Regions from separate parts of the Kitasatospora arboriphila genome, predicted to be linked through region 2. Evidence: predicted binding sites of a transcription regulator. Region 2 holds the regulator's gene; the other holds the start of a gene.
What was found. The regulator HrcA, encoded in region 2, represses chaperone genes, less so after heat shock. The targets are predictions, from matches to a motif close to TTNGCACTCNGNNNNNCNGAGTGCNAA.
Positions count from the first base shown of each region.

Region 1: ABD353_RS25220 (FmdB family zinc ribbon protein) is a predicted target of HrcA. The motif match lies at 2,764-2,790, and genes of this name have one in related genera.

Region 1 is NZ_BAAALD010000055.1:16,980-22,774, reverse strand. It holds gene ABD353_RS25230 (potassium/proton antiporter) at 1-942, shown strand, start outside; gene ABD353_RS25225 (MFS transporter) at 1,280-2,680, shown strand; gene ABD353_RS25220 (FmdB family zinc ribbon protein) at 2,801-3,106, shown strand; gene ABD353_RS25215 (hypothetical protein) at 3,405-3,686, shown strand; gene mscL (large conductance mechanosensitive channel protein MscL) at 3,764-4,180, shown strand; gene ABD353_RS25205 (hypothetical protein) at 4,234-4,455, opposite strand; gene ABD353_RS25200 (sigma-70 family RNA polymerase sigma factor) at 4,564-5,535, opposite strand.
Region 2 is NZ_BAAALD010000049.1:3,080-8,874, forward strand. It holds gene ABD353_RS23565 (16S rRNA (uracil(1498)-N(3))-methyltransferase) at 1-165, opposite strand, end outside; gene dnaJ (molecular chaperone DnaJ) at 349-1,491, opposite strand; gene hrcA (heat-inducible transcriptional repressor HrcA) at 1,564-2,586, opposite strand; gene htpX (zinc metalloprotease HtpX) at 2,858-3,778, shown strand; gene pspAB (PspA-associated protein PspAB) at 3,799-4,389, shown strand; gene ABD353_RS23590 (DUF3097 domain-containing protein) at 4,492-5,325, shown strand; gene hemW (radical SAM family heme chaperone HemW) at 5,338-5,795, opposite strand, start outside.

The DNA of each region.
Region 1 (5,795 bases), on a different contig from region 2:
GTGATGGTCGGCACCATCCTCGGTGAGCTCGCCGTGGGCGCCGCGGTCGGCTTCGCCGTCGGCCGGATCGGCGCCTGGGCGGTCAAGCACGTCGCCCTGCCGTCCTCCGGCCTCTACCCGATCGCGGTGATGGCCCTGACGGTGCTGGCCTACGCGGGCGGCTCGCTGCTGCACGGCTCCGGGTTCCTCGCCGTCTACACCGCGGCGGTGATCCTCGGGAACTCCAAGCTGCCGCACGGGCCGGCCGTCCGCGGCTTCGCCGACGGCCTCGCCTGGATCGGCCAGATCGGCATGTTCGTCGTCCTCGGCCTGCTGGTCACGCCCAGCGAGATGGGCTCGGCGATCGTCCCGGCGCTGGTCTGCGGCGCCGTGCTGGTCTTCCTGGCCAGGCCCGCCTCGGTGCTGCTCTCCCTGACGCCCTTCCGGCTGCCCTGGCGGGAGCAGGCGCTGCTCAGCTGGGCCGGCCTGCGCGGCGCGGTGCCCATCGTGCTCGCCACCATCCCGATGGTGGCGGCGGCCCCGCGGGCCCAGGAGGTCTTCAACATCGTCTTCGTGCTGGTCGTGGTCTTCACCCTGCTGCAGGGGCCGACCCTGCCGCCGGTCGCCCGCGCGCTGCGGATCGGCGAGGGCGACCTCGGCCAGGACCTCGGCATCGAGTCCGCGCCGCTGGAGAAGCTGCACGGCCACCTGCTGTCCGTCTCGCTCTCCCCGGAGTCGAGGATGTCCGGCGTCGAGGTGGGCGAGCTGCGGCTGCCCAAGGGCGCCGCGGTCACCCTGGTCGTCCGGGAGGGCAGCAGCTTCGTGCCGGAGCGCACCACCATCCTGCGGGCCGGCGACGAGCTCCTCGTCGTCACCACCGAGGAGGTCGGCGAGGCCGCCGAACGCCGGCTCCGTGCCGTCGACCGGGGCGGCAAGCTGGCGGGCTGGCTGCGCGGCCGCTGAACCGGCGGCCGCCGGGGCGGGATGTGACCTGCCTTGCATCAGCGGCCTCACAGGGCCCGGCTGCCATATAATCGATCGATACGGAAGATCTACACCTAGAAAACCCGCAACATCTGCCTGATGCAGAGTTGGCGCGACCGCTCGGCGGCCGCGGTCCGCAGCACCCTGCCTGACGCCGGCACCCGCACCACCCCACAGCCGGCAGGACCCGGTATCTACCCCGGTCGACGCGCGAGAGGACGACTCTCGGCGCCGTCGGGGCCCACCCGTTCCCCGGCGCGCTACCAGGCAGCAGGAAGGACCGACCGTGACGGCCCGCCGAACGGTCGACGACACCCTGTCCCCCGGCACGCCCGCGCCTGCCGGCCCCGATGCCGCACCCGCGTCCGCACCCGCCCGGGTCGGCTACGCGGAACTGCTGCGGACCCCCGGCGCCTGGACGTTCCTGGTCCCCGCCTTCGCCGCCCGGCTGCCCTACGCCATGCTGAGCCTGGGCATCGTGCTGCTCGTCCTGGACACCCACGGCTCGTACGGCACCGCCGGCGCGGTCGCGGCCGTCTCCGCCGTCGCCCAGGCCCTGGTCGGCCCGCAGACCGGCCGGCTCGCCGACCGCCACGGCCAGGCGGCCGTGCTGCTGCCCAGCGTCGCCGTGCACGCCGTGTCGGTGGCCGCGCTGATCGGCCTGGCACTGGGCCACGCCCCGGCCTGGGCGCTGTTCGCAGCCGCCGCCCCCGCGGGCGCCTCGGTGCCGCAGATCGGCGCCATGGTCCGGGCCCGCTGGGTCTCCCGGCTGTCGGACTCCCCGGCCACGCTGAACACCGCGTTCGCCTTCGAGTCGGTCACCGACGAGTTCACCTTCGTGGTCGGCCCGGTGCTGGCCACCGCCATCGCCACCACGGTCACCCCCTCCGCCGCACTGATCGCCGAGGCCGCGCTGACGGTCGCCGGCGGCCTGGCCTTCGCGGCCCAGCGCCGCACCGCCCCGGCCCGCCACCCGCGCACCGCCGGCGGCCGCGGCCCCTCCGCGCTCTCCTCCCCCGGTGTCCGGCTGCTGGCCGGCGCCTTCCTCGGGGTGGGCACCGTCTTCGGCGCCATGCAGGTCTCGGTGACCGCGTTCGCCGAGTCGGTCGGCCGCGCCGGCGCCAGCGGCACCGTGTACGGCATCTTCGCCGGCGGCTCGATGCTCGCCGGCGTGCTCTACGGCCTGGTCGCCTGGCGCCGCTCGGCCCGCAGCCGGATGCTCGGCTGCTACGCCCTGCTGGTGCTCGGCTGCTCGACCCTCTGGGCGATGCCGAACCTCACCGCGCTCTCCGTCGCCGGACTCCTCTGCGGCCTGGCCATCGCGCCGACCCTGATCACCGGCTACACCCTGGTCGAGACGCTCGTCTCGGACGGCGCCAAGACCGAGGCCTTCACCTGGCTGACCGGCGCCATCGGCCTCGGCCTCGCGGTCGGCTCCACCGTCGCGGGCCGACTCATCGACTCGGGCGGGCCGTCCGCCGGCTTCCTCGTGCCGGTCGTCGGCGCGGGCCTCGGCCTGGTCGCGCTGGTCGCCCTGCGGGGGCTGCTGGTCGCTCCGCGGGACGCCGCCACGGCCGCTCCGGTCCGCTCCGCGTCCGGGGCGCAGGCCGCGGACGACGGTCTCCGGGCGGGCGTGCCGGCCCCGGCCGGCACGGCCTCCCGGGACGCCGACGGCACCGGGCCGCGGCAGCTCGTGGGTGCGGGAACCGGGCACTGAGGCCCCGGGCCCGGCGGCCCGGACCCATCTCACACCCGGCATCGCTGGACTGTTCCAGCGGAATACCGCATCATTGACGATCGTTAGCACTCATCAGGCGAGAGTGCCAGGAGGAAGCAAGTGCCCACGTACCAGTACCAGTGCACCGAGTGCGGCAACGGCCTGGAGGCGGTGCAGAAGTTCACCGACGAGGCGCTGACCACGTGCCCCGACTGCCAGGGGAAGCTCCGCAAGGTCTTCTCGGCGGTCGGCGTCGTGTTCAAGGGCTCGGGCTTCTACCGCACGGACAGCCGCTCCTCCTCCAGCAGCTCGGTGAGCTCGGGGTCGTCCTCGACCTCGTCCACCGGCTCGTCCTCGGGCTCGACGTCCTCCGCGCCGGCCGCCGCGTCCTCGGGGTCGACGGCCTCGGCGCCGGCCGCGAGCTGAGTCTTCGCACCGGAGGCCCGGTGCCGCACTCCCCCGTGGAGAGCGGCACCGGGCCTTTGCGTGTGCGCCGGGGGTTCCGGCTGCGCCCCGGTGTACGGCCGGGATCCTGCCTGCGCCCGGTGTGCGACTGAGCAGGCGTGCGGCATTGATTGCGCCGTTCGGGTGAGGCGGGTTTTCCACAGGCCGGGGTTTTCCACAGGAAATCGGTCGGCAATTCCGGAGGTGCCGGGCTCGGCGCATTCTGCTGTCCGCGGGCCCGGCCGGGTCCGCGGACCGCCGACCGGAGGCCGCCGACACCGTGACCACCCACCTCGCTCCCCCGCCGCCGTGCTCCGTCCCGCCCCGCCGGAGCGTGCCCGACTTCCCGCCGATCCGCCGCGGCTCCGGCGGCCGCCACCGGCTGCAGCAAGCGGTGCGCCACCGCCCCGGGGTGCTGGCCGCCGGGCTGCTCGCCGCCGCCACCGCCCTCGCCGCCGGGCCCTTCCGGCCGGGCCCACCGCCGATGGCGGCCGCCTCCACGGCGACCACCGAACCGGGGGCGGCGCCGCGCTGCACGGGCACCGCCCCGCCCCCGCACTGAGCGGCGGGCGGCAGTGCTCCCCGAAATCCGGCGCGCCGATTTCCTGACGCGCCGATCCGCTGTGGTGTCGTTGCGGGATGAAGGGTTTCAGGGAATTCCTGCTCCGCGGAAACGTCGTCGATCTCGCGGTCGCGGTGGTGATCGGCGCGGCCTTCACGAACATCATCAATGCGTTCGTGAAAGGCATCATCAATCCGATCATCGGCCTGTTCGGCACCAAGGACCTGGCGTCCTACCGCTCCTGCCTGAAGGGCCCGTGCACACTCGCCGCGGACGGGTCCGTCTCGTCCGGCGTCTTCATCCTGTGGGGCGAGGTGCTCAGTGCGGTGGTGCAGTTCGTGATCACGGCCGCGGTGGTCTACTTCGTCTTCGTCCTTCCGATGCTGCACTTCATGGCGAAGCGGAAGACCGCGCAGGAGGAGGTCCTGGAGGCGGAGGAGAAGGAGGTCGTCCTGCTCACCGAGATCCGCGACGCCCTCGTCCGCCGGGGCTGACCGACCGCATGGCCGCCGGACGGGCCCGCGCCGGGCCGCAGCGCCCGCGGGAGCTAGTCGCCGTGGTGCGGGGGCCGCTGGCTCAGGTACCAGTCGAGCCCGCGGGCCGAACCACCGCCGGGGCGCTCGCCCCAGCCGGCGTCGGTGTCGTCGGCGGTCTGCCGGTCCAGCGGGTCGCCGAACACCAGCCGCGCCGTGGACGGCCCCTGCCGCCCCGGCTTCGTGCCGGACTTCCCGCCCGGCTGCCCGTCCTGCTCGACGGTCCGCTCGCCCATCGTCCTGCCTCCCGCTCTCTTCTCCACCAGCCTAGGTGGTGCCGGACGGCCGCGGGCCCCGGCCCGGGGCACTGCCCGGACCGGGGCCCGCGAACGCCGCTCCCGCGGTCAGGCCGCCTCGAAGCCCGCATGGTCGGCGATCTTCTTCAGCTCGGCCAGCGCGTGCTTCTCGATCTGGCGGATCCGCTCACGGGTGAGCCCGTGCTGCTTGCCGACCTCGGTCAGCGTCCGCTCCCGGCCGTCCTCCATGCCGTACCGGGACCGGATGATCGACGCCGTCCGGTCGTCCAGCCGTCCGATCAGGTCGTCCAGCTCCTCGCGCCGGAGCATCACCATGACGGCGTCCTCCGGCGAGACGGCACCGGTGTCCTCGACGAGGTCGCCGAACTGGGTCTCGCCCTCGTCGTCGACCGACATGTTCAGGCTGACCGGGTCCCGCGCCCAGTCGAGCACGTCCTTGATCCGCTCCTCGGTGGTGTCCAGCTCGGCCGCGATCTCCGCGGGATCGGCCTCACGGCCCAGCTCCTTGGACTTCTCGCGCTGCACCCGGCGGATCCTGCCGAGCTCCTCGACGAGGTGCACGGGCAGCCGGATGGTGCGCGACTGGTCGGCGATCGACCGGGTGATCGCCTGCCGGATCCACCACGTCGCGTACGTGGAGAACTTGAAGCCCTTGGCGTAGTCGAACTTCTCGACCGCCCTGACGAGGCCCGCGTTGCCCTCCTGGATGAGGTCCAGCAGGGGCAGGCCGCTGCGCGGGTACCGGCGGGCCACGGCGACGACCAACCGGAGGTTGGACCTGATGAAGACGTCCTTGGCGCGCTCCGCGTCCTCGGCTATCGCCTCCAGCTCCTCGCGCCTCGCACCCTCGGGCAGGGCGCCCTCGTCCAGCAGGTGCTGGGCGTACACCCCGGCCTCGATGCGCAACGAGAGCTGGACCTCCTCGGCGGCGTCGAGCAGCGGCGTCCTGGCGATCTCGTCGAGGTACATGCCGACGAGGTCGCGGTCGGCCTCAAGGTTGGTCGGCCGGGCCGAGCGAGTCCGGTCGGCCCTGTCGCGAACGACGGCACGAGTGGCCATGCTTGCTCCCTTGCTGGATTGCCGGGTCTGCGGCGCGGCTCGCGCGGGGCTGCGCTGCTCATACAAGTGCGGGCCTCCTGGAGGCTCACGCGTAACGATCCAACGCACAGAAATGGGACAACATTCCCAACTCACTCAGATTTTCGCGCCTCATGCAGTATCCTGCCGATTTTCACCGAGGCGATCGACGCTCCGCCATCGCGCGGCCACCGTGCGCAACAGTCGCGGGCGCTACCGCCCCTTCCAACGAACAACACCTC
Region 2 (5,795 bases):
GTCGACCCCGAGACCGCACCCGTCGGCCAGCGTGATCGCCTCGCCGGCCTCCAGCCGCTTCACCGCCGCGGCGTGCCGCCCTTCCGGCCCGTCCAGCCGCACCACCGCACCCGGCACCACCCCCGCCAGCACCGCACTCTCGACGACGAACACCGGCGCAGTCATGAAGGGTCTTCCTTACGAGAGTGAGTACCGAAGGGGCGCGGGGAACTGCGCAATTCGGATGCGGGCCACCGCACGGACCAGGGGTGGGCCCTGATCGTTCGGTAACCCGGCCCCGGACTGCGCAGTTCTCCCCCAGCCTTCGGCCGGGAGGTGCCCCCACGCGCCCCTGGCGGCCGGCCTTGGTCAGCGGCCGTTGAAGGCGTCCTTGAGGCGGGAGAAGAGGCCCTGCTGGCCCGGTGCGAACTGGCCGGACGGGCGCTCCTCGCCGCGCAGCATGGAGAGCCGCCGCAGCAGCTCCTCCTGCTCCGGGTCGAGCTTGGTCGGCGTCTGCACCTCGACATGCACTATCAGGTCGCCCCGGCCGCCGCCGCGCAGGTGCGTGATGCCCCGGCCGTGCAGCGGGATCGACTGCCCGGACTGGGTGCCGGGCCGGATGTCGACCTCCTCCAGCCCGTCGAGGGTCTGCAGCGGCACCTGGGTGCCGAGCGCGGCCGCCGTCATCGGGATGGTGACGGTGCAGTGCAGGTCGTCGCCGCGGCGCTGGAACACCGCGTGGCTGGTCTCGGCGATCTCGACGTACAGGTCGCCGGCCGGGCCGCCGCCGGGGCCGACCTCGCCCTCGCCGGCCAGCTGGATCCGGGTGCCGTTGTCGACACCGGCGGGGATCTTGACGGTGAGGTTGCGGCGGGCGCGGACGCGGCCGTCACCGGCGCACTCCGGGCACGGGGTCGGCACGACGGTGCCGAAGCCCTGGCACTGCGGGCAGGGGCGGGAGGTCATGACCTGGCCGAGGAAGGACCGGGTGACCTGGGAGACCTCGCCCTTGCCGCGGCACATGTCGCAGGTCTGCGCGGAGGTGCCCGGTGCGGCGCCCTCGCCGGAGCAGGTGGTGCAGGTGACGGCGGTGTCGACCTGGAGTTCCTTGGTGGTGCCGAAGGCGGCCTCCTCCAGGGTGATCTCCAGGCGGATCATGGCGTCCTGGCCGCGACGGGTCCGCGAGCGGGGGCCGCGCTGGCCGCCGGCGGCGCCGAAGAAGGCGTCCATGATGTCGGAGAAGCCGAAGCCCGCGGCGCCGAAGCCGCCCGCCCCGGCGCCACCGCCGCCGTTCGGCGACAGCGGGTCGCCGCCGAGGTCGTAGACCTGCCGCTTGGCGGGGTCGGAGAGGACCTCGTACGCGGCGTTGATCTCCTTGAACCGCTCCTGGGTCTTCGGGTCCGGGTTGACGTCCGGGTGCAGTTCGCGTGCGAGGCGCCGGAACGCCTTCTTGATCTCGTCCTGCCCCGCATCCCGTCGGACGCCGAGTACCGCGTAGTAGTCCGTGGCCACCAAATGCTCCGCTTGTTCCGCTTCTGGAAGTGCTTGCGTCCGACCGGCTGCGCCGCCTGGCGCAGCACGCTGTTACGACTCGGCCAGGATCTGACCCACGTACCGTGCCACCGCTCGCACCGCCCCCATTGTGCCCGGGTAATCCATCCGGGTCGGACCGATCACACCCAGCTTTGCCACGCTCTGGTCGCCCGAACCGTAACCGACGGAGACCACGGACGTGGAATTGAGGCCCTCGTAGTCGATCTCGCGGCCGATCCGGACGGTCATCCCGGACTCCGCGGTCTCGCCCAGCAGGCGCAGCAGCACCACCTGCTCCTCCAGCGCCTCCAGCACCGGCTGGATGGTCAGCGGGAAGTCGTGCCCGAAGCGGGTCAGGTTGGCCGTGCCTGCCAGCATGATGCGCTCCTCGTTCTGCTCGGCGAGGGTCTCGAAGAGCGTGGCGAGGACGGTGGAGACGACCGGCCGGTCGCCCTGCTCGAAGGCGTTCGGCAGGTCCTCCAGCGCCGCGGGGACGTCCGGCAGCCGGCGGCCGGACGCGTTGGCGTTGAGCTTGGCCCGCAGGTCCGCCAGGACGGTCTCGCCGACGGGGCCGGGGCAGTCGACGATGCGCTGCTCCACCCGACCGGTGTTGGTGATCAGGACGAGCATCACCTTCGCGGGTGCCAGCGCGACCAGTTCGATGTGCCGCACGGTGGAGCGGGTCAGCGACGGGTACTGCACCACGGCGACCTGCCGGGTGAGCTGGGCGAGCAGCCGGACGGTGCGGGCGACGACGTCGTCCAGGTCGACGGCGCCCTCGAGGAAGTGCCGGATCGCGCGCCGCTCGGGCGCGGTCATCGGCTTGACCTCGGCCAGCCGGTCGACGAACAGGCGGTAGCCCTTGTCGGTGGGGATGCGGCCGGCGCTGGTGTGCGGCTGGTGGATGAAGCCGTCCTCCTCCAGCGCGGCCATGTCGTTGCGGACCGTCGCCGGCGAGACGCCGAGGTTGTGCCGCTCGACGAGTGCCTTGGACCCGACCGGCTCCTCGGTGCCCACGTAGTCCTGGACGATCGCCCGGAGCACGGCGAGCCTGCGCTCGTCGAGCGGGCGCACGCCAGCACGCGTGTCGATGAGACGCTCGTCCCTGCGCTCGTTGGCCACGGGGCACGCACCTCCGTCTTCGCCCGTTGGACCTGGTGACCGATCCGATCCTTGGCACTCCGGAAGGCAGAGTGCCAGATTCGTACCTGCCAGTGTAAGGCCCACCCCCGACGGCAGGAACGGGCCTCCCGCGTGATCCTCGACCGATCTCGGGGCCGCGGGCAGTGCCCGGTGCGCCGGTGAGTGGCAGCATCGAAGGCAGCGAGCTACCGAAGGAGCAGCGATGTCGTCGACACGGCAGCACTCCCGCTTCGCGCCGGACCGCGGCCTGACCGGCCGGATGGTCACGACGATGTTCCTCATCGGCCTGGTCTACGTGGGGTTCACCGGGCTGCTGATCGTCATACTGCGCGGCGCCTGGCCGCTGATCGTGCTGCTGTCGGGCGGACTGTTCGTCGTGCAGTTCTGGTTCAGCGACAAGATCACCGAGAAGGCGATGGGCGCCCACGAGGCGTCCCCCGAGGAGTACCCGCAGCTGCACGGCACGATCGACCGGCTGTGCGCACTGGCCGACATGCCCAAGCCCCGGGTGGCGGTCGCCCGCAACGACATGCCGAACGCCTTCGCCACCGGCCGCAAGCCGGAGAAGGCGGTGGTCTGCGTGACCACCGGCCTGCTGCGCCGGCTGGAGCCGGAGGAGCTGGAGGGCGTCCTCGCCCATGAGCTGTCGCACGTGGCGCACCGGGACGTGGCGGTGATGACGGTGGCCGGCTTCCTAGGCGTGCTGGCCGGCGTGACGACCCGGATCGCCCTGTACGGCGGGTTCCTGGGCAACAACCGCAACAGCAACGACCCCAACACGGCGATCGCCCTGGTGATCGTCCCGCTGGTGAGCATGGTGGTGTACGCGCTGAGCTTCCTGCTGACCCGGATGCTGTCGCGCTACCGGGAGCTGGCGGCGGACCGTTCGGCGGCCCAGCTGACCGGCCGGCCGAGCGCGCTGGCCTCCGCACTGACCAAGGTGACCGGGCAGATCGCGGCCATCCCGACCGAGGACCTGCGCAAGGCGCAGCCGTACAACGCCTTCTACTTCGCCCCGGCGCTGAGCGCGCGGGACGCGGCGACCCAGCTCTTCTCCACCCACCCCTCGCTGGAGAAGCGGCTGGAGCAGCTCGCCCGGATCTCCGCCGAGCTCGGCCGCTGACGGCCGGAGAGGACCGCACCGTGGGATTCCTGGACGCGCTGCTGGGCCGGAGCAAGCCGGTGAAGCCGGACCTGGACCAGCTGTTCGGCATTCCGTCGGCCGCGCTGACCCTGGAGGCGGCGGCCGGGTTCCGGCCGACCGGGCTCGGCTCGGTCTGCTTCGCGGCCGTCGAGGGCGGCGCCTTCGAGGAGGTGAAGCAGCAGGTCCGGGCCCTGCTGGACGCCGACACCGACCGGGGCGGCGTCCCGGTGGAGGGCTCCCGGGACGGCTACGGGTACTCCTGGCTGCTCGCCCGGCACACCCCCGAGGAGCTGCCGGACCTGGTGAACGACCTGCACGCGGTCAACAGCGAGCTGGAGGCGCACGGCTTCGGCCCGCAGCTGCTGTGCTCGCTGGTGGGCTTCCGCGACGCGGAGGGCCGCTCGCTGGCACTGGTCTACCTCTACAAGCGGGGCACCTTCTACCCGTTCGCGCCGATGCCGGGCGGCGGCGAGAAGCGCAACAGCCCGCTGGAACTGCAGGTCAAGGCGATGCTCGGGAACGACCTGCGGCTTGAGTCGGACCTCTCCCGCTGGTTCCCGGTCTGGGGCGCCCCGGGCCTCACCGACTGAGGCGGCGCCTCACACGGCTCCTTCACCGCGCGCGGGGGCGGGCCCGGCGCGCCTTACGCCGGACGGGGGATGACCGGGTGTCAGGATCGTAGACTCCCGTCCATGCGCAGCAGGCAGTACGGCCCCGATCTGACCCCGCCGTGGAAGCGGCAGCAGCCGGCTCCGGAGGTGCCCGCCGAGCGGGACCTGGTGGTGGAGGAGGCGGCGACCGGCTTCTGCGGGGCGGTGGTGCGCTGCGAGAAGACCGCGGAGGGCCTGACGGTCACCCTGGAGGACCGGTTCGGCAAGCACCGGGTGTTCCCGATGGTGCCGCGCGGCTTCCTGCTGGAGGGCCGCGTGGTGACCCTGGTGCGGCCCTCCGCGCCGGCGCCCGCCGCCGGGCCGCGGCTGACCGCCTCCGGGTCGATCGCCGTGCCGGGGGCACGCGCCCGGGTCGCCCGGGAGTCGCGGATCTACGTGGAGGGGCGGCACGACGCGGAACTGGTCGAACGGGTCTGGGGCGACGACCTGCGGATCGAGGGCGTCGTCGTGGAGTACCTGCAGGGCGTCGACGACCTGCCGGCGATCGTGGCGGAGTTCGCCCCCGGCCCGGGCCGGCGGCTCGGCGTCCTGGTCGACCACCTGCTGCCGGGCACCAAGGAGCACCGGATCGCCGAGCGGGTCTCCGGCGACGCGGTGCTGGTGGTGGGCCACCCGTACGTCGACGTCTGGCAGGCCGTGAAGCCGGCCGCGGTGGGCATCGGGGCGTGGCCGCAGGTACCGCGCGGCGAGGTGTGGAAGGAGGGCGTCTGCCGCCGGCTGGGCTGGCCCGTGGACCCGCCCGCGGCCTGGCGCCGCATCCTCGCCTCGGTCGACTCCTACCGCGACCTCGACCCCGCCCTGCTCGGCCGCGTCGAAGAACTGATCGACTTCGTGACAGCGACGGAGACTCCGTAGAGGCGCCCCTGTTCAGTCCACGAGGTCGCGGACGACGGCGTCGGCCAGCAGGCGTCCCCGCAGGGTCAGGGCGGCCCGGCCGGCGGCGTGGGCGGCGGGGTCGAGCAGGCCCTCCTCCAGGGCGCGCAGGGCGGCCTTGCGGCCGTCCTCGGTGAGCAGGTCGAGCGGGCAGCCGTCGACCAGGCGCAGTTCCAGCAGGATGCGCTCGACCCGGCGGTCCTCTTCGGCGAGCACTTCCCGGCCGAGGGCGGGGGTGCGGCCCTCGGCGAGGGCCTGGGCGTAGGCGGCGGGGTGTTTGGCGTTCCACCAGCGGACGCCGCCGACGTGGCTGTGGGCGCCGGGCCCGGCGCCCCACCAGTCGGCGCCGGTCCAGTAGAGCTCGTTGTGCCGGCAGCGGCCTTCGGGGGTGGTGGCCCAGTTGGAGACCTCGTACCAGGAGTAGCCGGCCCGGCTCAGGGCGTCCTCGGCGA